DNA from 3 places in the Arthrobacter sp. StoSoilB20 genome. Region 2 is predicted to be linked to each of the others. Evidence: predicted binding sites of a transcription regulator. Region 2 holds the regulator's gene; each other region holds the start of a gene.
The links. Region 2 encodes HrcA, which represses chaperone genes, less so after heat shock. Its sites were predicted from a motif close to TTNGCACTCGNNNNNNNCGAGTGCNAA; they were not measured.

Region 1 (7,944 bases), 690 kb from region 2:
GCCCGCATCCTCGGCCTCGGGTACCCGGGTGGACCGGCCATCGACAAGCTGGCACGCCAGGGCAATCCCAAAGCCATCCGTTTCCCGCGGGGCCTCTCGCAGCCGAAGTACATGGGCACTGCCGGGGAGAAGGGACCGCACCGCTACGACTGGTCCTTCAGCGGCTTGAAGACCGCCGTGGCCCGATGCGTTGAACAGTTCGAGGCCCGGGGCGAGGAAGTGCCCGTGGCAGACATTGCTGCGGCTTTCCAGGAAGCCGTGGTGGACGTCATCAGTTCCAAGGCCGTCCTGGCGTGCAAGGAACATGGCATCACTGATGTCCTGCTTGGTGGTGGAGTGGCAGCGAACTCCCGGCTAAGGGAACTGACCGGGCAGCGCTGTGCTTCAGCCGGGATCACCCTCCACGTCCCTCCGTTGGACCTGTGCACGGACAACGGCGCCATGGTGGCTGCCCTTGGGGCCCAGCTGATCATGGCAGGTGTTGGGCCGAGCGGAATTGGCTTTGCCCCCGATTCCTCCATGCCGGTAACCACGGTGTCAGTGCCCGCTTAGGTTCCGCTCCCTCGCAGGACGGTACCGGCGGCCGCGTGATCCGGATAATTACGCGTCCGGGCCCTTGCGCATCTGCTGTACCAGGTCCATGACCACGGCCTGCAGGTCGCCGTTGTGTTCAGCAGCGACGCGGCGTTGGCGCTGGTAGCTGGCTCCGCGTTCGATGATCTTCAGGACGTCGGCGAGCTCTTCGGAACACCCGAGCTTTGCTGCCACCGGTTCCAGCCGGGCCACCGTTTCCGCGAGGTGTTCGGTGACCAACTGCTCGTTGCCTTGGGCATCCAGGATGATGATGGCTTCCATGCCGTACCGGGCGGCACGCCATTTGTTTTCCTGCACATGCCAGGGCGGCATGGTGGGGATGCTGCCGCCGGCGTCCAGGGTGGAGGAGAACTCGTCCACCAGGCACTGGGTCAGCGCGGCAATGGCGCCCACTTCTTCCAGCGTTGCCAAGCCGTCGCAGATGCGCATTTCGATGGTGCCCAGGTTGGAGACGGGCCGGATATCCCAGCGGATCTCGGACGTGGAGTCGATCACTCCCGTGGTGAACATGTCCTGGACGTAGGACTCGTACGCCTCCCAGGTTTCGAACTGGAAGGGCAGCCCGGCGGTAGGGAGCTGCTGGAACATGAGGGCGCGCTGTGAGGCATACCCGGTTTCTTCCCCTGCCCAGTACGGGCTGGAGGCGGACAGTGCCTGGAAGTGCGGGAAGTAGTTGACCAAGCCGTCCAGGATGGGGAGGACTTTGTCGCGGTGGTCGATGCCCACGTGGACGTGGACGCCGTAAATGACCATTTGCCGGCCCCACCATTGGGTCCGTTCGATCAGTTTGGCGTAACGCTCTTTGTCCGTGACGGGTTGGAGCAGCGGCGGGCTGAAGGGGTGGCTTCCGGCGCAAAAGACTTCTACGCCCATGGGATCCGTGACTTCGCGGACCGCGGCGAGGGACCTGCCAAGGTCTTCCTTTGCGTCCTTGACGGTCTCGCAGATGCCGGTGACCAGTTCCACGGTATTGAGGAGAAGCTCGCGCTTGATGTGGGGGTGTTCGTCGTCCTCATTGAGGTCCGGGTGGTTGGCGGCGACGCCCTTCAGGACATCGTTGGCTACCGATACAAGTTCTCCGGTGCGTGCATTGACGAGCGCCAACTCCCATTCCACACCCAGTGTCGATTGCCTGGATGGCGCAAAATCAATCTGCACGTAGTCCCCTCAGTCCTTCAGTCCCCGCATTGGTTTGTCACAGCCGGGCACGATTCCCCGCTGTGGGGCCGCCAGCGGTCGGATCAAGTCTAATGCAGCGTGAACCCCCGGGATATCGGCGTGAACCAGCCCGAAATCCTTGACTATTTGCTAATGAGAACAATTAGCAATACACTCGACCCATGCACCTCACAGTCGTCAGTTCCCTGGACAGCCAATGCCGTGAGGCCGCCACCATCCGGCTTGGCCGGACCCACCAGAACTCCGTGGTGGTCCTCCACGATCTCCTTGACGGTTCCCTTGTCCTCCGACGCGTCTATCGGGACGGACGCCTCTTCGAGCGCGAAACCACGGTGCTGGAGCACGGTTGCCTCAGCTGCACCGTCCGGCTTGATGTTGTTCCGACGGCGGAACGGCTCGGCGCGTGCGGCTTCGACCACGTGGTCCTTGGCCTGCCCCCGGGAGTTGCCGCGGGGATGGCCGTCGCAGAGCTGCACCGTGGCCTCAGCCGGCCGGCCGTGATCGACAACGCGGTGCTCGCCATTGATGCGGCGGACCTGGATGACCACATCTGGGATCGCCACACGCTCTACGAATCCGGCTTTACGTCCACGCCCCAGGACGAGCGCACCAGCGGCGAATTCCTGATCGGTGAGTTCGGCCAGGTCGATACCGTAATGGTCTTCCCGGGACTCGGAGCGGTGCTGACGGGAGATCAGCGTGAAGGATCAGGCCCTTGGCGTGTTGGTCTGGAACTGCTGGGGCAGTTGGCACCCCACGCCAACGTCGTAGGGCCGGCCGGGGAATTCCGGCCGGGATGCTTTGACCATGCCGAAGCAGCGGCACGCAACCGGCCCGGCGTCGTGCGTGTGCCGTTGGACGAAACGCCGGGTCCCTTCCGGACCGTGCTTCACAAAACCGTCCGCCCCCTGCACCCGGGGCGCTTCCGGGACGCACTGCCGCAACTGGCGATCGGAACCCACTGGCTGCGTGGCCGCCTGTGGATCGCGTCCGCACCCACGCGGCGCATCGCCGTCCAGGGGATAGGACCCAGGGTCTGGCTGGAAAGTACCGGAAACTGGCTGGCCGATTCTGTTGATGCGGCCCGTGGCACGGAATCCGCCAAGGAAACCGGCGACGTCGACGCCTTCCTGGACTGGCACCCTCACCACGGTGACCGCGGCACCGTGCTGGCCATCACCGGACGCTCCGAAGACATCGACCCGGCGGAAATCCGCGGGCTTCTGGACAGATGCCAACTGACGGAAGCCGAAATGGAGCTGGACTCCGGGGTCTGGGAGGACCCCCTGGAACTCAGCGACGCCCTCTGAACCAAACACCCAACAGAAGGAGAAACACCATGAAGGTCAAGAACTCACTGCGTGCCCTCAAGAAGATCCCGGGCGCACAGATTGTGCGCAGGCGGGGACGTACATTCGTCATCAACAAAAACAACCCGCGGATGAAGGCGCGTCAGGGCTAACCCGGCCGCGGGATCAACGCGGGAGCGTGAAGGCCGTTGTTTAATGGGGGAATGCCAATCCTGAACAAAGACATGTCCCTGTGCATTTCGCTGGCGGCCAGGCCCAGCAACATCGGGACCAGGTTCCATAACTATCTCTACGATCTGCTCGGCCTGAACTTTGTCTACAAGGCATTCGCCCCGGCGGACATCACGCTCGCAGTGGCTGGCATCCGCGGCCTCCCCATCCGGGGTGCCGCGGTGTCCATGCCCTACAAGGAAGCCGTCATCCCCCTGGTTGACGTGATGGACCCATCAGCCAAAGCGATTGATTCGGTGAACACCATCGTCAACAACGACGGCGTCCTCACCGCCTACAACACCGACTACATCGCTATAGCCCGGCTCCTGAAGGACCATCAGGTCCCCAACAGCCACACCGTGCTGCTCCGCGGTGCCGGGGGCATGGCCAAGGCCGTCGCCGCCGCCCTCAGGGACGCCGGGTTTACTGCAGTGACCATCGTGGCGCGCAACGAAACCAGTGGCCGCGCGCTCGCGGACCTTTACGGATTCGGCTGGCAGGACGACGTCAACGGCTCAACAGCGGATCTCATCATCAACGTCACCCCGCTGGGCATGGCTGGTGCGGACGAAATGGCCCAGGCCTTCGACGACGCCACCATCGCCGCAGCGCAGGTGGTATTCGACGTCGTGGCACTGCCCTCGGAAACGCCGCTCATCACCGCCGCACGGAACACCGGCAAGAAGGTCATCACCGGGGCCGAGGTCATCGCCATCCAGGCCGAAGAACAGTTTGTGCTTTACACGGGTGTACGCCCCAGCGCCGGGCAGGTCCGCGAGGCCTCGGAGTTCTCGCGGCGCTGACGGCTCAGGCTTTTACCGGGTCCACCACGACAACCACTTTGTCCTCGCCGATCCTGGTGAGGACCAGGGTGGCTGTTTTCGCGCCCTTGCCCTTGACGGGTTTGGCTGGAAGCAGTTGCTTTCGCAGCTCTTCGGGAGTCACGGCCGTGCCGCGCTTCTTGATGTCCAGCACGGTGATGCCCTTGGTCTTCACCCAGGCTTTGAGGGCCTTGACGTTGTAGGGCATCACTTCGAGGACCTTATAGGCGCGGGCAAAAGGAGTGTCGTGCAGTTCCGGCGCGCAGATGTAGGCGATGTGCTCGTCCAGCAGGTGCCCGCCCAGGCGTTCGGCGACGTCGGCCACCAACCCTGCGCGGATCACCGCACCATCAGGTTCGTAAAGGAATCCCTCAACGGGCCCGACGCCGGCTGCCGGGCCGCCGTCGAACTCCTCGCCGCTGGTGATTTCCGCGGCGCCCTGGCTGCCGATGACCAGTGCCGCCCGACGCACGCCGGGGCGGGCCACGGCATTGAACCACAAAGTCACTTCGGTGACGTCGCCGCCTACTGAAACCCACTGGGCCTCACAACCGGAGGGAACGGAGTCATGGGGGATGCCGGGCCCCATTTTGACGCCGATGGCGCGTCCGGTAGTTGCCAGCTTTTCAACGAAGGACAGCGGGGGAGAGAAAGCCTCAGGGTCCCAGATGCGTTTTGTTCCCGAGGTTGAGGTGGTCCGGCGGGCAGGGTCCAGCCACACGCCGTCGATCCCGTCCATCTCTACGGACGTCGCATCCGAGTGCACCACCGTGGCGTGCGGGAAAGGCATGAGGTTGATGGTGGCGCAGGCAGCCGTGGTTTCATCCATTTCAACGGCGGTGACAGCAATGTCCATGGATGCCATGGCCATTGAATCAGCGCCGAGCCCACAACCGAGGTCTGCAACGTGGGAGATTCCGGCTTTCACGAAGCGTTCGGCGTGCCGGGCGGCCACGTTCAACCGCGTTGCCTGCTCCAAGCCGGCCTGGGTGAACAGCATCTGCCGGGCAAACTCTCCGAACTTTGCCTCTGCCCGGGTGCGCAGCCGGGATTGCGTGAGGACTGCGGCCACCAATTCGGGGGAGTGGCCGGCCTTGCGGAGGTCGGCGTTGACACTGAAGGCATCAGCCTCGCGGTAGGGCCCCAACGAGGCCAGGAGTTCCCATCCTTCAGTAGTCAGCAAGGGTGCGATCTGTTCCTGCGGTGCGTGGGGCATGCCATCAAGCCTAACGGCGCGGCACTTGGGAACGTGACGGACGAATCAGCCGGATAGGGTTGTTTGCATGGAAGATACCGCAGCCCCGCAGCCCTCCACCGTGATGAAGTTCGCGCGACCCGCCCTGATAGCGGGGGTCGTGATTGCCGTGGTCTGCATCGGCCTGCTGATCATCATCTTTGCGCTGGATTCCTTCAACGCGGCCACCTATTCGGTTGCGGGCAAGAGCGTCAATGATGCCACGGACGAGGCCCGGGGCATCCGCGAGCTCTACAGCGGCGCCCGTACAGGCGGGATTATCACCCTGGTGATTTCCGGCGTCGTTGCTGTTGCGGCCGGAGTGCTCCTGTACCTGAACCGCGGCAATACGCCGCTGGATGAGGATGACGACGGCCAGAACTACGATTTGGACGACCTCACAGGCCGGTGACCGACGTTCACCCATGACGAAATGCTGGCACTCACCTTGACCGAGTGCTAACGCTTACATAGAGTCTTGTTAGCACTCTCCCCCGGAGGGTGCTAATCACGCCAAGCGTCTTCCGGCACCGCGACGACGGTTGTACGCTCCGGCACCCTAGTTCTTAGTCCATGAATCAGCTCATGAAAAGGAGAGTCCGAGTGTCGGTCTCGATTAAGCCTCTTGAGGATCGTATTGTTGTTCGCCCGCTCGAAGCAGAGCAGACCACGGCTTCCGGCCTGGTCATTCCGGACTCCGCACAGGAGAAGCCGCAGGAAGGCGAAGTTGTTGCAATCGGCCCCGGCCGCTTCGATGACAACGGCAACCGCGTACCGGTTGACGTAGCTGTTGGCGACGTCGTCATCTACTCCAAGTACGGTGGAACCGAAGTCAAGACCGGCGGCAACGAGTACCTCGTTCTGTCCGCCCGCGACGTCCTTGCGATCGTCGTAAAGTAACTTCCCGGAGCCCCGCGCCGCCGTCACGTTGGAAATCACTTCCGACCGCCGGCGGTGCGGGTTTTCTGTCTTGAAAGGACACAACCATGGCAAAGCAGCTTGCTTTTAACGATGCTGCCCGCCGGTCTCTTGAGGCCGGTATCGACAAGCTCGCCAACACTGTCAAGGTGACGCTTGGCCCGCGCGGCCGCAACGTCGTGCTGGACAAGAAGTGGGGCGCTCCCACGATCACCAATGACGGCGTGACCATCGCCCGCGAAGTCGAACTTGATGACCCCTACGAGAACCTTGGCGCACAGCTGGCCAAGGAAGTAGCCACCAAGACCAACGACGTCGCAGGCGACGGCACCACCACGGCCACCGTGCTGGCACAGGCCCTGGTCAAGGAAGGCCTGCGCAACGTTGCTGCCGGCGCCGCTCCGGGCGAGATCAAGCGCGGCATCGAGGTTTCCGTTGAAGCCGTCGCAGCCCGCCTCCTGGAGAACGCCCGCGAAGTCGAAGGCACCCAGGTTGCCAGCGTCGCAGCCATCTCCGCGCAGAGCGACGAAGTCGGCGAGCTCCTCGCCGAAGCGTTCGGCAAGGTTGGCAAGGACGGTGTCATCACCATTGAAGAGTCCTCCACCACGCAGACCGAACTGGTACTGACCGAGGGCATGCAGTTCGACAAGGGCTACCTGTCCCCGTACTTCGTCACCGACGCAGAGCGCCAGGAAGCCGTCCTCGAGGACGCCCTCATCCTGATCAACCAGGGCAAGATCTCCTCGCTGCAGGACTTCCTGCCACTGCTGGAGAAGGCCCTGCAGGCCAACAAGCCGCTCTTCATCATTGCCGAAGACATCGAAGGCGAAGCCCTCTCCACACTGATCGTCAACCGCATCCGCGGCACGCTCAACGTTGTTGCCGTCAAGGCTCCGGGCTTCGGCGACCGCCGCAAGGCCATGCTCCAGGACATCGCCACGCTCACGGGCGCACAGGTTGTTTCCCCGGACCTCGGCCTGACCTTGGACTCCGTTGGCCTGGAGGTACTCGGTACCGCACGCCGCATCACGGTCACCAAGGACAACACCACAATCGTTGACGGCGCCGGCTCGGCCCAGGACGTGGCTGACCGTGTTGCCCAGCTTCGTGCCGAACTCACCCGGACGGACTCCGACTGGGACAAGGAAAAGCTGCAGGAACGCCTGGCCAAGCTTGCCGGCGGCATCGGTGTCATCAAGGTCGGCGCAGCCACTGAGGTTGAGCTGAAGGAAAAGAAGCACCGCATCGAGGACGCCGTTTCCTCAACGCGTGCAGCCCTTGAAGAAGGCATCGTTTCCGGTGGCGGTTCCGCTCTCATCCACGCCCTCAAGGCATTGGACGAGTCCCCGGCCGTCAAGGCACTGGAGGGTGACGCAGCAGCAGCTGTGGGCATCGTCCGCCGCGCCCTGGTCCAGCCCCTGCGCTGGATCGCCCAGAACGCCGGCTTCGACGGCTTCGTTGTTGTTGCCAAGGTCTCCGAGCTGGAAGCCAACCACGGTTTCAACGCCAAGTCCGGCGAGTACGAGGACCTGATCGCCGCCGGCGTGATCGACCCCGTCAAGGTCACCCGCTCCGCACTCCGCAACGCCGCCTCCATCGCTGCCCTGGTTCTCACCACCGAGACCCTGGTTGCCGAGAAGCCGGCTGAGGAAGAAGACGCACACGCAGGCCACAG
Region 2 (7,944 bases):
CCTTTGGGCGATCCAGCACCTGCGGACGGACTTCTTCCGCCGCAGGTGCTGGCCGGCGTCGAGCACCGTAAGTTCGGGCTCTACGTCCATATCCCGTTTTGCGCCGTTCGATGCGGCTACTGTGACTTCAACACCTACACGGCCACCGAGCTCGGTGGTGGGGCCTCGCAGGATGCCTACGCTTCAACAGCAGTGTCCGAGCTTGGCTTCGCGGCTATTGCGCTGGAGGCCTCAGGGCTGCCACGGCGCCCAATGAGTACCGTTTTCTTTGGCGGGGGCACGCCCACGCTCCTCCCTGCCGAAGACCTGGCCCTGATTCTGCGCTCCGCGGTCAACCACTGGGGGCTTGAGCCCGGAGCCGAGGTAACCACCGAAGCCAATCCCGACTCGGTGACCCCTGAGTCCTTGAAAGTGCTGGCCGATGCCGGCTTCACCCGGGTCTCCTTCGGCATGCAGTCAGCGGTACCGCACGTGCTGAAGGTCCTTGACCGCACGCACAGCCCCAGCCGGGTGCCGCTGGTGGTCCAGTGGGCCCGAGAGGCCGGGCTCGCAGTGAGTCTGGACCTCATTTACGGTACGCCGGGGGAGTCCATGGAGGACTGGCGGTTGTCCCTCGAGACGGCTCTTTCCTATCAGCCCGATCACATCAGTGCCTACGCATTGATCGTCGAAGACGGCACCAAACTCGCGGCCCAGATCCGCCGCGGTGAGGTACCCGGAATCGACGACGACGATCACGCGGCCAAATACGAGTTGGCCGATGAATTGATTTCCAAAGCCGGCCTGGACTGGTACGAGGTCAGCAACTGGTCCCGGACTCCGGAGCAGGCATGCAGGCACAACCTGGCCTACTGGCGCGGTGACGACTGGTGGGGCGTCGGCCCTGGAGCGCACTCCCACGTTGGGGGTGTCCGCTGGTGGAACGTGAAGCATCCTTCGGCGTATGCCGGACGTTTGGGCAACGGAAGCTCGCCGGCAGCGGGCCGGGAAACACTGGATGCCGAAACCCGGGAAGTCGAACGGATCATGCTCGAAGCCCGACTTGGCACAGGGTTGTCAGTAGATGCCCTGGACGCGGTGGGGCGCCATGCAATGGCCGGGCTGATCGCCGACGGACTGGTGGATCCCGTGCAGGCCTTCAAGGGCCGCCTGATCCTTACGCTGAAGGGCCGCCTCTTGGCGGACGCCGTGGTCCGCAGGATTCTTCCCGACTGATGCCTGGTTGCCCAGCTGATGCCTGTTTGCCCGGCTGACGCTTTCGCACCCGGCCAGCTCCTGGCCGGGCAGCGGCGTGGTGGGTTACTTAACCCAGCGCAGGTTGATCTTGTAGCGGTGCGGTTGGCCATGGTTGACCCTGATTCCGGCCGAGACTGAGAAGCAGGTCAAGGCTACCCAGATGCCGGTGGCGATCACGGCGAAGATGTTGCCCACCACCGGCAGCAGCACCAGGATGTTCGCCACAACGGCGGCGATGGTTGGAGGCAGGGTGAAGTTCAACGCTTCCTTGGATTCCTGCGCCGTGAACGGTCCGCGGTCGCGGAAGATCAGGTAGATCAGCAGCGAGGGCAGGCAACCCAGAATGCCGCCGAAGTGTGCCAAAGTAGCCCACTGCCTGTCCTCGCTGGCAGTCAAAGGCAGCGCGTTTGCAGGCGCGCCATGGTACTGGGGCTGGCCTGCGGCGCTGCCCGGTTCTTCAGGAGCGTTCTCTGCCACGGTGTGTTCCCTTTACTGTAAAGATGCTGCGGTGTTGCTGTCCCAGAATACCGGCCCCGACCAGCTTCACAGGACAAACGCCTAGATGACACGTTACTTGCTGCTGCTTTGGGGGCAACGTCACGGAACAGTGAGGAAGTCGATGACTTCCTCCACCCGGCCCAGCAGTGAAGCTTCAAGATCGGCGTAGCTTCGGACGGCGCCAAGGAGTCGCTGCCAGCCGAGGCCCACGTCCTCAGCGCTCTCGTGTGGCCAGCCGAAAGCAGAGAGAATCCCGGTCTTCCAGTCAGTCCCGCGGGGCACTGACGGCCAGGCCTCAATGCCCAGCACTTTGGGTCTGATGGCCTGCCACACATCGATGTAGGGATGTCCAACAATGAGGACGTTGCCTGCTGCTCCGGGAACCGTCATGGCGTCAGCGGCGATCCGTGATTCCTTGGAACCGTCCACAAGGTGGTCCACCAGGATGCCGAGGCGTCGACCGGGGCCGGGGTTGAATGCGGAGATCGCAGACTTGAGGTCATCCACACCGTGCAAGGGCTCCACCACTATGCCCTCTACCCGGAGATCGTCACCCCAGACCTTCTCGACGAGTTCGGCGTCGTGCTTGCCTTCCACCCAGATACGGCTGGCTTTGGCCACCTGTGCCCGGTGTCCCTGAACCCGTACCGAACCCGAAGCAGTGCGCCCGTTACTGACAGCCGACGGCGCTTGGCGCGGGGCCGGGGGCATCAACCGGATGGGTTGCCCCTCAAGCAGGAAGCCGAAACCAAGCTGGAAAGACTTGGTCTTGCCCCGCCTGTCTTCAAGGGCCACGATGTGCATGCCGCCGGTTTTTTCGACGCGGGTGACTTCGCCCACCCATCCCGACTGGACGTCCTCAAGGACCATCCCGCGCTGGACTGCTACTTCCGGCAGCTGGCGTTTGGCAGGAGCTGACAGGTCCTGGGGACCCCACGTGTCGAATGCCAAGGAATTCCTACCTTTTTGCTGGGTTAATTTTTGTGCCGGGTTGGTTTGTATCGGGCTGGACCGGGAAAGTTCAATGCTAGCAACGGGGTGGCTCATACTAGACTGGTTAGCACTTGGGCATGTTGAGTGCTAAGTGGACCCGGCCCCGGTGGCCATGGCAGTTGTCAGGAGGTGGAGCAATGAGTGAGCCGCGCAAATTGGAAGTACTGCGTGCCATCGTTGAAGATTACGTACATTCGCGGGAGCCTGTGGGATCAAAGGCCCTCGTGGAACGGCATCATCTTGGTGTTTCAAGCGCCACCATCCGCAATGACATGGCAGTTCTTGAAGAAGAAGGCCTCATAGCAGCGCCCCATACCAGTGCCGGCCGCATTCCAACCGACAAGGGCTATCGACTGTTTGTCGATCGCATCTCCCAGGTCAAGCCCCTCTCAGCGGCCGAGCGGAGAGCCATCCATTCGTTGCTTGAAGGCCCTGATGATGTCGACGACATCCTGGAGCGTACCGTCAGGCTCCTGTCGCAACTGACCAACCAGGTCGCCGTCGTGCAGTATCCACACTCGAACCGAGCCCTGGTGCGGCACGTTGAGTTTGTGCTGTTGGCCCCCCAACAGGTGTTGGTGGTGTTGATTGCCGATACTGGCAGCGTCGGCCAGAAGGTCATTGAAACCGGTTCGGCCGTGGGCGACGACTCTTTGATGCAACTGAGGTCGCGCTTCCTGGGAAGCATCGCCGGAACGCAATTGGCCCTGTTGCCGCAAGTCCTGCCGTCGGTGGTTGCCCTGTGCCCGCCGGAGCTTCGGGGACTGGCCCAAACGTTGGCGAACGGGTTGCAGGCCCTCAGTGACAACAGCCGCGAAGAACGTATCCTCATGGCCGGTACAGCCAACCTCGCCAGGTCCAATGTGGACTTCCCGTTGAGTATCGGTCCGGTGCTTGAAGCCCTCGAGGAACAAGTTGTGATGCTCCGGTTGTTGTCGGATATGGGAGATGATCCACGCGGCGTCACCGTGAGCATCGGCCGGGAGAATCCCTACGACGGACTGGCGGAAGCATCCGTGGTGGCCACGGGTTACGGATCCGGTGCAAAGGTGGGCATCCTGGGCCCGACCCGCATGGATTACCCAACCACCATGGCCGCAGTCCGGGCCGTGGCCCGTTACCTTTCACGCATTCTCGGCGGCTGAACGCCGGTCCGAAGAAACATCCGCAGTACAACAAGGAAGAGAAACCGACTTTGAGCAGCCACTATGACGTTTTGGGAGTCTCGCCGGAAGCCACCGGGGAAGAGATCAAAAAGGCGTACCGCAAGTTGGCGCGGAAACTCCACCCGGACGTAAACCCGGGAGAGGATGTCGCGGAACAGTTCAAGGCCGTGACCCATGCTTATGAGGTCCTGTCCGATCCCCAGAAGCGCCGCGTCTACGATGCCACCGGCAACGAGAATGGAACGGACAACGGCTATGGTGGCGGTTACGCCGGCCAGGGCTTCGCGTTCCAGGACATCTTTGACACCTTCTTTGGGGGCGGCGGTGGTCATGGCGGGCCTGCCTCCCGTGTCCGACGCGGCCAGGACGCACTCATCAGCGTCCGGATCGACCTTAAGGACGCCGTTTTTGGCGTCAACAAGAAGCTGGAAGTGGACACAGCCGTAACCTGTCCCACCTGTGACGGCAGTTGCTGCCGCCCGGGAACCCACCCGGAACGCTGCGACATTTGTGGCGGGAGCGGACAGGTCCAGCGAGCCGTCCGCTCCATCCTTGGCCAGGTCATGACCGCAGCTCCTTGCGGATCCTGTGAGGGCTTCGGCACGGTCATCAAGGACCCGTGCAACGAGTGCAACGGACAGGGCCGTATCCGCAGCCGCCGCTCCCTGACCATCAAGGTTCCCGCCGGTGTTGCCACCGGCACGCGTATCCAGTTGTCCGGCCAAGGTGAAGCCGGCCCCGCGGGTGGGCCCTCCGGCGACCTCTACGTGGAGATCCGCGTCAACAACGATTCCATGTTCATGCGCGAAGGTGACGACCTCCACGCCACCCTCAGCGTGCCTATGACGGCCGCGGCCTTGGGCACTGAGTTGCAGCTCGAAACGTTCGACGGCGCACAGGACATCGACGTCAAGGCCGGAACCCAGTCGGGCGAGATCATCACCCTGCGGGGTCTGGGTGTGACGCACCTGCGGGGATACGGACGCGGCGACCTCAAGGTACACCTCCATGTCGAAACACCCAGCAAGCTGGATCCTGCCCAGGAGGAGCTGCTGCAGCAGCTCGCGAAACTTCGCGGGGAGCAGTTCACCGAAGGCAAGCTCGTGGCCAGCGGCGGCATGTTCGCCAAGCTTCGGGACAAGCTCGGTAACCTGTAGCGGTGAGCAACCCCGTCTTCTTCACCTCCGCCGGAAGCCTTGACGACGTACGCCCGGGAGGCACGTTCGTGCTGGAAGGTCCGGAGGCGCGGCACGCCGTCACGGTCAAACGCCTTGGGGTGGGAGAATCCGTTGACATAGCCGACGGATCCGGCGCGAGGCTGACCGGTGTGGTGGCCGAGGCCGGTCCCGGGGGCCTGACAGTCACCGCCTCAGACGTCGTCTTCGAAGACAGGCCGGACATCCGTTTGGTGCTGGTCCAGGCTTTGGCCAAAGGCGATCGCGACGAACTGGCCATCGAGACGGCCACGGAACTCGGAATAGATGCTGTGCTTCCGTGGCAGTCAGAACGTTCCATTGTTCGATGGAAGGCCGACCGTGCCGCAAAAGCCCATGCGAAGTGGGAGTCCGTGGTGGCGGCTGCGGCCAAGCAAGCACGGCGGGCATGGATCCCCGAGGTAAGGACCATGGTGGACACCGGGTCCTTGGCCAAAGCCGTTGCCGCCAGCGACCTCGCCATCATTTTGCACGAAGACGCCAAGAACCCGTTGCGGACCGTCCTTGAGGCCTGGGCAGCCTCTGGTGCTGCCGTTCCCAGGGAAGTGCTCTTGATCGTCGGGCCTGAGGGGGGAATCTCACCGCGGGAAGTAACCCGGCTCAGTGACGCCGGTGCTGTGACCGCGCTCTTGGGACATCACGTCTTGAGGTCTTCGACGGCGGGACCGGCCGCCGTCGTTCTTGCGAGCGACATCCTGGGCCGCTGGTAGCCGGCCGGACCTGAACAGCTAGCCGACCCTGAACAGCCGGGTGTCCGTGCTTGTCGCGATGGCATTGCCGGCATTGTCCACTTGGGAAACGCGTACCTCGTACTGACCTGCCTTCAACGTGGCGCCGAAGGTGAACAGGCCATATTGCCCGGGTTCGCCAGTGGCTTGCGTTTGGCCGGTGAGCAGGCTGGTCTTCTCACCCTTGCCGTTGTCCTGCAGGACCTGCCAGGAGATCGGTTTGGAGCTGTCAGTGCTCCGCCCGTTGAACTTGACCAATCCGGTGGGCAGGGTGGTGTCTTCCTGGGGATCGATGATCCACAGGGGTGCCACCAAGGATGCGTCACGGGTCATGGGCTCGCCCAGCTGGACTTGACCGAACGCCATGTAGTCCTTGTGGCCGTCCACCAGGATGACCACCTGGATCTGTTGGCCCGAATTGATCAGCCCTGACGATGACGCTGCAGCGGTCGCGGTGTACACGAGTTGCTGCACGGCCCGCTGGGCCATGCCGGCGTCCAGGTTCGAGTTGAAGGCATCGCGGGAAATATCGACTGTGATGACGTTTTTTCCCGAGATGGAAGTCGCCAGGCTGGAGGGCTCCTGCCACGGTGTGAAGAAGTCATGATCCAAGGGCTTTTCCGCCATCATGATCTTCAGCGCCGTTGTCACAGGATTTCCATCGCCCGTAATGTCCCTGAACTCGCGGTAGAGGTAGACCTCTTCCTTGCTCCGTCCAATCCAGTAGACCGGAATCTTGGTGGACGCCTGGGTGGTTTCCAGCGGTGCGTTGCTGGCCGGGGCATCCTGAACGGTCAGCGGAGGGGGAGTGGGGGTGGCCTGGGAGCCGCCGCCGTTGGCGATGCAACCTGTCAGGAGGAGGACGGCAAGCATTGCAGGCACGGCAACGGCGGATTTGGTCCGCTTGTTGGTGCCTGGTGCGTTGCTGGCTGTTTTCCTGATGGGTTTCCTGTCCTGCCTTGCATGGTTTTTTGCAGCCGTCTTTGGCTGGGTTGCGGGGATCTGATTCCACCCGCTATGCCAGCTTGGCACATCGTCGACGGCGGTCAGCCGGGTTTGAGGGGGGAGAAGGCCAACTGAAACATGATTGATACCGGCTTGATGCCGAGTTGAGACAATCTGTCCGCCTCCTCCCTGGGTGCCGGATGTGGCCGGGGAGACAGGTTCGCCCGGGGCCGGGCTGGCGTAGGATTGAAGAGATTCCGGCATCAAAGCGTTCTGCGAGAGTCCGCAGCGAAAGTCGAATCGATGGTGTTAGTAAGGACCAACCGGAGGAGAAAAGGCCTGAGGGCCAACACTATGAGTGAATCTTTGAACGGGCGGCTCAGGACCGGCAACGGCAACCAGCAGCCCAACGAGTTCCCGCACACTTTACCGGGCACGCGCACGGAAGTCGTCACGTTCGACAACTCCGACCAGATGGTTCACTCGCTGGGCAGCCACGACGAAGCCCTGAGGTTCATTGAGGAACAGTTCCAGGACGTCAATTTCCATGTTCGTGGCAACGAGCTCTCCATGACCGGTCCCTCCACGGTGATTCCCCGTATCATGCGCCTCCTTGAGGAAGTGCGCGGGTTGGTGGCGAAGGGGACTGTGGTGACCCCCGATATTCTCCAACAGTTGGTGTCCCTGTTGAGGACCCAGTCTGTGCAGAATCCCGCCGATGTTTTGACGCACAACATTCTCTCCAGCCGGGGCAAGACTATCCGTCCCAAGACGCTGAACCAGAAGAACTACGTGGATGCGATCGATGCCAACACGGTGATTTTCGGCATCGGCCCGGCCGGCACGGGCAAGACCTACCTTGCCATGGCCAAGGCTGTGCAGGCGCTCCAGATGAAGGAAGTCAGCAGGATCATCCTGACGCGCCCGGCCGTAGAGGCCGGGGAGCGCCTCGGATTCCTGCCAGGTACGTTGAGCGACAAGATCGATCCGTACCTTCGCCCGCTCTATGACGCCCTCCACGACATGATGGATCCCGAATCCATCCCCAGGCTGATGGCTGCCGGCACCATCGAGGTGGCACCTTTGGCGTACATGCGTGGACGCACCCTTAATGACGCCTTCATCATTCTTGATGAAGCGCAGAACACCACACCCGAACAGATG
Region 3 (7,944 bases), 1.6 Mb from region 2:
TTATGCCAACCCCACCATCCAGGTGGTGGGAGTGGATGCTTCCGCCCGCAAAACCATCGACTTCGCCCTGCATCTGGCCGAGGTCATGTTCCGCTACGGTGCCGGTGCCCTTGAGGTGGAGACCAGCATGATCGCGGTGACGGCGGCGCTGGGATTGAAGAACGTTGAAGTGGACATCACCAACCAGTCGGTGGCCATTAACTACGCACCCAAGGACCAGACACCCATCACGCTCCTGCGTGTTGTCCGCTCCTGGACCAACAACTACGCGGGGTTGGCGCAAGTGCACCAACTGGTGACTGACATTGTGGCCGGGGGCGTGGGGCGCGATGAAGCTGTGCGCCGCTTGAACGAGATCATCCGCAGCGCCAAGCCGTTCCCTCGCTGGATGGTCACCATTGCGTTCGGTATTTTCTCGGCCGTTTTCGTGGGCGTCCTTGGCGGTGGGCTGGGTGCGTCTGCTGTGGCTTTCTGCTCCAACATCCTGATCAGCCTGCTGTCACGGCAGTTGGCACGGTGGCGGACGGCGGACTTCTTTAACACCATGGCGTGCGCGTTCCTGGTTACCTTCATTGCCCTGATGCTGCGGTGGGCTGGTGTGGACATTGCTCCGTCCATTGTGGTTGCCGGTGGGATCCTGCTGCTCCTGCCAACGGGTCGCCTTGTCTCTTCAGTGCAGGACGCGATCAACGGCTTCCCTGTGACTGCGGCGGGTCGTTTCCTTTCCACGGCGTTGACGTTCGGTGCCATCGTGGCCGGTATCGGTGTGGCCGTGGTTGTCGGAACGCTGATGGGCAGCGCCGTCCTGGATGTCACTGATACATTCCCCGACGCGTACCCCTTGTGGGGGAGGGCGATCCTGATCGCCATCGCGGTGGTGGCCATCGGCGTCACCGAACAAACGCAAATGCGCTTGTTATTCCCGACGGCGGCAGTCGGCTTGGTGGGCTTCTTCGTTTTGTGGGGGGCCGGCGCAGCCGGACTCGGCGATCGCTTGTCGCCCGCAGTGGCTGCGGTGGTGATCGGCCTGCTGGGCCGGGTAGTGGCGCTCAAACTCGGTGCGCCGCAGCTGGTGGTCGCAGTTCCCGCCGCATTGATCCTGCTTCCCGGCCTCACCATCTTCCGGTCCATGTATGTTTTGACCGTGGAAGAGGGAGACATCCTCCTTGGTGCGGGCGGGATGCTCAACGCCGGGGCCATCGTGCTGGGAGTGGCTGCGGGCATCGTGCTCGGGGACAACCTGGCCAGGCCGCTGACGAAGGGCCTGTCCAGCAATGAGCGGCGCAGGGTGCGCAGGCGCTGATGATCCAACGATTAAAGGCACCGCCTGGAGGCGGTGCCTTTCGTCGCTAATGCGCAGCCAGTGCTAGCGGCTGAGGCTAGATCTTCCCGACCGGAAGCTTTTTCTCGGCCTGGAACACTTCCTCCACGCGGCCTTGCGCCCAGTAGCCGGACAGTGAAACCTGGGAGCGCTCCAGCCCACGCTGTACGAAGAAAATCTCCCGCAGGCCTTTCATGTAGCCCCGCTCGCCGTGGGCGAAGACGTCCACCCGGCCTGGAAGCCATTCGGTGCTGCGCAGGGCTTCGAGCAGCAAGTCACTGGAACCCGCAGGTACTCCGTTGCGGTACAGCCAGTGCAGCTTGACCCCCGAGGGTGCCGAGATGGGGAGGATGTCCGCTTCGCTGTCCACCTCAAGGAAGACTGTTCCGCGGGCCTCAGGGGCAAGGGCCTCCACGCAGGCAGCGATGGCCGGGATCGCGGCGTCATCGCCGGCGAACAAGTACCAGTCGGCTTCCGGGGCCGGGTTGTAAGCGCCACCGGGACCCGTGAAGACCAACGAGTCGCCGGGTTTGGCCTCTGCTGCCCATGGACCTGCCAGGCCTTCATCGCCATGGACCACGAAATCAATGGCCAGCTCCCGGGCTTCCAGGTCCACCCAGCGGATGGTGTAGGTCCGGGTGTGCGGCCACAGTTCCCGCGGCATGGTCTCGCGGATGGCCCACAGGTCCAGGGGGAGCTGGTAGTCAACGCCGGGCTGGGGGAAGACGATCTTGACGTAGCGGTCCACGTACTGGTTGTTCGCGTAGTCGCCGAAGCCCGGTCCGCCGGCCACGATCCGCACCATGTGTGGTGAAAGGCGTTCGTTCCGCAGGACTGTCAGGTTGACCTGCGGGCGTGTTGTGCGGGTGGCGGACGAAGTGACAGGGAGAGCAGTCATATAGGTAAGCCTAAGCTAATTACCTGCACGTCTGCTGGGGATGAGTCGAAGGTTACACGCCCTCTTGCATGTCCCAGGTGCTTCGGGAGCCAGATGAGTGAGCGTTGGGTTTGAAGGGCTTGGGATGTGAGTGAGCGTTGGGTTTGAAGGGCTTGAATGTGAGTGAGCGTTTCAGGACGAGCGGTTACAGGACAGGCAGTTCCCAGTTGACTGGTTGGGCGCCCTGTTCGAGAAGCAGCTCATTGCTGCGGCTGAAGGGCTTGGAACCGAAGAAGCCGCGGGAGGCGGAGAGGGGACTGGGGTGGGCCGAGATGATCGAGGGCGCTCCTTCGAGCAGCGGCACGACGCCCTCGGCGTCCTTCCCCCAGAGAATGGCCACCAACGGACTACGGCGCCCCACGCCGTCGGTACGGTTGACGACGGCGGTAACTGCCGCCGTCGTGATGGCCTCCCATCCTTTGCCACGATGTGAGCCGGCATCTCCGGCTTTGACGCTGAGGACGCGGTTCAGCAGCAGGACGCCTTGATCCGTCCAGGCGCTGAGGTCGCCGTGGACCCGGGGTGGCAGGCCAAGGTCGTCGTGGAGTTCGCGGTAGATGTTGGCCAGGCTTCGCGGGATCGGTCGCGTTTGCCGTGATACCGCAAAGGAAAGGCCGACGGCGTGTCCCGGCGTGGGGTACGGGTCCTGCCCAAGGATCAGCACTTTGACGTCGGCCAACGGTTGCTGGAAGGCGCGCAGAAGGTTGTTGGCGGCCGGAAGGACGTGGGCCCCGCTCTTGGCTTGGCCCGCCACAAAGGCCAAGGCGCTGCGAAGCTGGCCTTCTACAGGGCGGAGGGCGTCGGCCCAGTCCGGGGCCATCAGCTCTTCCAGCGGGCGATCGGGCAGCCCGGCGAAACCGGCCTCCCCCAGGTCGGTCGGCTCAAGGTCAAAGAGTGCATCCTCGCCATTCACTCCGCCATTGTCTCCCGCGCGTGCCCGGCCCGGCGAATGACAGTGTTGGCGAATGACAGCGTTGTTATTCGCCCGTAACATGGGGGTAGGACATTTTCCCAACAAGCGTCGAAGGAGTATGCCGTGGCAGAGCCCGCACCGGAACCAATGGCGCCGCGGTCAGGTGGTTTTGCCCTCGAAGACCTTGCGGCCGGGACCCGCAGCGATTCGCCGCTCAGCGAACGGGACCAGCAGATGCTGGCCCTGGAACGGCAGTGGTGGAAGTACTCAGGGGCCAAGGAACAGGCGATCCGCGAGCTGTTCGATCTCTCGGCTACACACTATTACCAGATCCTGAACGCACTGATCGATACTGAAGACGCGTTGGCCCACGATCCCATGCTCGTCAAGAGATTGCGTAGACTACGTACGTCCCGCCAGCGCGCGCGGACGGCACGTCGCTTGGGGTCCGACGCGTAAATCGCCAGGCTGATCTGTCAGCAGCAACCAGCAAGGACATCGCTTCACCATGACCAAATATGCCAAGGACGAATTCGACCAGGTCCCGCAGAACACCTCCCGGCAGGGCGTTCACCGTGACGCCCAGGAGACTGCGCGTCCCACACTGTGGCCGGTCCTGACCGTTGGGGCGGTGGCCCTGGTCCTCGGACTGGTGGCCTTCCTGGTCCTGCCAAACCTCGGCGTAGTAGCTCCCACTGCGGCGCCCAGTGTCTCGACGCCGGCGCCTCAGCAAAGCGATGCGACGCCTTCTGCTGCTCCGAGCGAATCCAGCAGTGCGCCGTCTGCTTCCAGTGAACCCACTCCGTCCGAGAGCCCTTCGGCAACCACATCTTCCGCTCCCGTGGACAAGACCACCCCCGTAGCGGTCTATAACGGAGCAGGCACCGCAGGTTTGGCGGGCCGGGTGGCCGGCCTGGTGCAAGCAGATGGCTGGACATTGGGCACGGTGGGCAACTGGGGCGGACTGCCGCAGCAGACGTCCGTCATCTTCTACAACACACCCGGGCAGAAGGCCAACGCCGAGGCGCTCGGCGCGTTGCTGGGAATCCAGTCGGTTGTTGAATCGCCTGAAATCCAGCAGCCCTTGGTGGTTGTGGCAGGACCTGGCTACCAGTAGCCCTCCGGCCCGTCCCAAGGCCCCAAAGCCCCAACTCGGTTAAGCCTCAATAACAAAACCCATGCCCTGGCCCTCCGTGGGAGCGCCGGCAGAGTGACTGTGGTTACAGTGGATTAGATCCGGTACGGAGATCCCGGCAACCGGTCTTGGCTACTGCGAAAGTGTGGGCATCATGGCATTGGGAACCGTCAAATGGTTCAACGCCGAAAAAGGCTACGGATTCATCACTGTGGATGAATCGGGTGACGACGTCTTTGTGCACTGGTCATCCATTCAAATGGACGGATTCCGTGCCCTTGAAGAGGGCCAGCGGGTCGAATTTGAACTGGGCGAGGGGCAGAAGGGGCCGCAAGCCGAAGGCGTGCGCGTCGCGTAGCGCCAGGCCGGCTTCCGCATCATCCGGGTCAGCCCTCGGCATCCGGGTCAGCCCTCGGCTGAAAGCCCTGTGTTTATAGAGCAAAATGGCATCTCTGCTTGCACTCTCCCCGGCCGAGTGCTAATTATTGATTTAGCACTCCTATGGTTCGACTGCTAAGTCCAGGCCGGTTTACTCCGGGACTGGGCAGCGTCCGTTCCAGCGGAGGATCAAGAAACACCTTGGTGGGGTGAGGTCCGGAGCGCGGGGCATACAGAGGCCGCGGGCAAGGGACCGTCCGTCGCGGGCACCCTATCTGACAGGTACCTTCTTAACGACTGTCCCGAAAGGACTACCGCCGTTATGGCCAAGATCATTGCATTTGATGAAGAGGCACGCCGCGGCCTCGAGCGGGGCCTGAACATCCTCGCAGACGCCGTCAAGGTCACCCTCGGCCCGCGTGGACGCAACGTCGTCCTCGAAAAGAAGTGGGGCGCCCCCACGATCACCAACGATGGTGTTTCCATCGCCAAGGAGATCGAACTGGACGACCCCTACGAGAAGATCGGTGCAGAACTGGTCAAGGAAGTTGCCAAGAAGACGGATGACGTCGCTGGCGACGGTACTACCACTGCAACCGTCCTCGCCCAGGCATTGGTGAAGGAAGGCCTGCGCAACGTTGCCGCCGGCGCCGACCCGCTGTCCCTCAAGCGCGGCATCGAGAAGGCTGTTGAGGCAGTCATCAACGAACTGCTGTCTTCCGCCAAGGAAATCGAGACCAAGGAAGAGATCGCAGCTACGGCTTCCATCTCCGCCGGTGACCCGGAAATCGGCAGCCTGATCGCCGAAGCCCTGGACAAGGTGGGCAAGGAAGGCGTTATCACGGTCGAGGAATCCAACACCTTCGGTCTGGAGCTCGAACTCACGGAGGGCATGCGCTTCGACAAGGGTTACATCTCCGCTTACTTCGTCACCGACGCTGAGCGCCAGGAAACGGTCCTCGAGGACCCGTACATCCTGATCGTCAACTCCAAGATCTCCAACGTGAAGGAACTCGTCACGGTTCTGGAGAAGGTCATGCAGTCCAACAAGCCGCTGCTGATCATCGCCGAAGACATCGAGGGCGAGGCCCTGGCCACCCTGATCGTCAACAAGATCCGTGGCACCTTCAAGTCCGTCGCCGTCAAGGCTCCGGGCTTCGGTGACCGCCGCAAGGCACAGCTGGCCGACATCGCCATCCTCACCGGTGGTCAGGTCATCTCCGAAGAAGTTGGCCTCAAGCTCGAAAACGCCGGCCTCGAACTCCTCGGCACCGCCCGCAAGGTTGTTGTCACCAAGGACGAGACCACCATCGTTGAAGGTGCCGGCGACGCAGAGCAGATCGCAGGCCGCGTGGCCCAGATCCGCGCTGAGATCGAGAACTCCGATTCCGACTACGACCGCGAGAAGCTGCAGGAGCGCCTGGCCAAGCTGGCCGGCGGCGTTGCAGTTATCAAGGCCGGTGCCGCAACCGAGGTTGAGCTCAAGGAACGCAAGCACCGCATTGAGGACGCAGTCCGCAACGCAAAGGCTGCCGTTGAAGAAGGCATCGTTGCCGGTGGTGGCGTTGCCCTCATCCAGGCCGGTGCCAAGGCATTCGCCAACCTCACCCTCGAAGGTGACGAGGCAACCGGTGCCAACATCGTCAAGGTTGCCATCGACGCTCCGCTGAAGCAGATCGCCTTCAACGCCGGCCTCGAGCCGGGCGTTGTGGTGGACAAGGTTCGCGGCCTGCCTTCGGGCCACGGCCTGAACGCTGCCACGGGCGTCTACGAAGACCTTCTGGCTGCCGGCGTGAACGACCCCGTAAAGGTCACCCGCTCGGCTCTCCAGAACGCTGCTTCCATCGCTGGTCTCTTCCTGACCACCGAGGCTGTAGTTGCTGACAAGCCCGAGAAGAACGCTCCGGCTCCCGGCGGCGACGACATGGGCGGCATGGGCGGCTTCTAAGCCCCTCTGCTGTAGCAATACAGCGCCCAGGCGTCACGCTTTAGAGCAAACGACGGCGGTCCCCACTTTTTGGTGGGGGCCGCTGTTTTGTTGTGCGCACCCAAGTAGGTAGCAGTACATGCCGTTATGAGCGCTCAAAGGGCATCCACTGCACCTACTTGGGTGTTATCACGGATTCAGTGTCGGTGGGGTCTGGCAGGATTAACGTTATGACGATTATTGCTGCCGCCGACGGGTCCGCCCTCGGCAATCCTGGGCCGGCCGGTTGGGCCTGGTACGTTGATGACTCCTGTTGGCGCGCAGGAGGTTGGCCGCATGGCACCAACAACCAGGGTGAGCTCATGGCTGTCCTGGACCTCTTCCGTTCCACGGCGCACGTGCCGGAGGAAGAGCTGCTGATCCTTTGCGACAGCCAGTACGTCATCAACTGCATCAGCAAGTGGATGCCAGGCTGGAAACGCAAAGGCTGGCGCAAAGCCGACGGCAAGCCTGTGTTGAACGTGGACCTTCTCAAGGACATCGACCAGGCGATAGTTGGCCGCAAGTACACCTTCGAATGGGTCAAAGGACATGCCGGGCACGACCTCAACGAGGCAGCCGATGAGCGGGCACGGGCTGCAGCGACGGCCTTCCAACAGGGTGTCGCGCACCGGAGCGGCCCCGGCTTCCCGGGCGCGCAGGGGCAGGACCACGAGCTCGTGAAAGCCTCCGCGCCGGGTGGAACGCAGACCTCCGCGCAGGGCGGACCGCAGAACCTTACGCAGGCAGGGGTTCCAGCGCCGGCTCCGGCGCTGGTTCCGGTACAGGTGCCGGCGCAGGGCCGGGCAGCCTCCAGCCCTGCCAGGAGTGAACGCAGCACCCGACCACATTTTGAGCCGACGCTCTTCGGAGAATCAGGCATCTTTGGCCAACCGGATCTTTTCAGTGAGCTCGAGGATGCTTCCACCCAGGAGCTCTCCGCTGAGGAGACGGTGCTGGCGTTGGAGCGGGAACTTCTTCGGCCCGACGTTCGCGCCGACATTGGCAGGATCGGTGTGCTGCTCCACCCCGACTTTGCCGAGATTGGCAGCTCGGGACGGTTCTGGACGCGGGACGCCATGATGATGGCCCTGGAAGAGGACCCCGGCGAACCCACGGAGCTTGAACTGCTCAGCGCCGACCGTCTCAGCGAAAACACCATTTTGCTGAACTATCGCAGCTTCTCCCACGCGGGCTCGGCACTGCGCAGCTCTGTCTGGATATTGGACCGCGGTCAATGGAGGCTCCGGTTCCATCAGGGGACGCTGGAAAGCTAGGGTTTTTGAACGTCCAG

Region 1: groES (co-chaperone GroES) is a predicted target of HrcA. The motif match lies at 5,788-5,814, and genes of this name have one in related genera.
Region 3: groL (chaperonin GroEL) is a predicted target of HrcA. The motif match lies at 4,797-4,823, and genes of this name have one in related genera.

What each region holds. Positions count from the first base shown of each region.
Region 1 covers NZ_AP024651.1:3,334,358-3,342,301, reverse strand. Annotated here, with positions in the region: gene tsaD (tRNA (adenosine(37)-N6)-threonylcarbamoyltransferase complex transferase subunit TsaD) at 1-552, shown strand, start outside; gene LDN85_RS15155 (glutamate--cysteine ligase) at 601-1,752, opposite strand; gene LDN85_RS15150 (GTP-binding protein) at 1,935-3,083, shown strand; gene ykgO (type B 50S ribosomal protein L36) at 3,113-3,235, shown strand; gene LDN85_RS15140 (shikimate 5-dehydrogenase) at 3,287-4,099, shown strand; gene LDN85_RS15135 (class I SAM-dependent methyltransferase) at 4,104-5,333, opposite strand; gene LDN85_RS15130 (hypothetical protein) at 5,401-5,763, shown strand; gene groES (co-chaperone GroES) at 5,955-6,251, shown strand; gene groL (chaperonin GroEL) at 6,338-7,944, shown strand, end outside.
Region 2 covers NZ_AP024651.1:2,647,637-2,655,580, reverse strand. Annotated here, with positions in the region: gene hemW (radical SAM family heme chaperone HemW) at 1-1,215, shown strand, start outside; gene LDN85_RS11945 (DUF4870 domain-containing protein) at 1,300-1,713, opposite strand; gene LDN85_RS11940 (DUF3097 domain-containing protein) at 1,834-2,685, opposite strand; gene hrcA (heat-inducible transcriptional repressor HrcA) at 2,865-3,872, shown strand; gene dnaJ (molecular chaperone DnaJ) at 3,923-5,050, shown strand; gene LDN85_RS11925 (16S rRNA (uracil(1498)-N(3))-methyltransferase) at 5,053-5,817, shown strand; gene LDN85_RS11920 (GerMN domain-containing protein) at 5,836-6,708, opposite strand; gene LDN85_RS11915 (PhoH family protein) at 7,135-7,944, shown strand, end outside.
Region 3 covers NZ_AP024651.1:1,077,313-1,085,256, forward strand. Annotated here, with positions in the region: gene LDN85_RS05030 (threonine/serine exporter family protein) at 1-1,303, shown strand, start outside; gene LDN85_RS05035 (siderophore-interacting protein) at 1,380-2,219, opposite strand; gene LDN85_RS05040 (uracil-DNA glycosylase) at 2,404-3,171, opposite strand; gene LDN85_RS05045 (DUF3263 domain-containing protein) at 3,319-3,630, shown strand; gene LDN85_RS05050 (LytR C-terminal domain-containing protein) at 3,680-4,288, shown strand; gene LDN85_RS05055 (cold-shock protein) at 4,461-4,664, shown strand; gene groL (chaperonin GroEL) at 5,007-6,632, shown strand; gene LDN85_RS05065 (ribonuclease HI family protein) at 6,842-7,927, shown strand.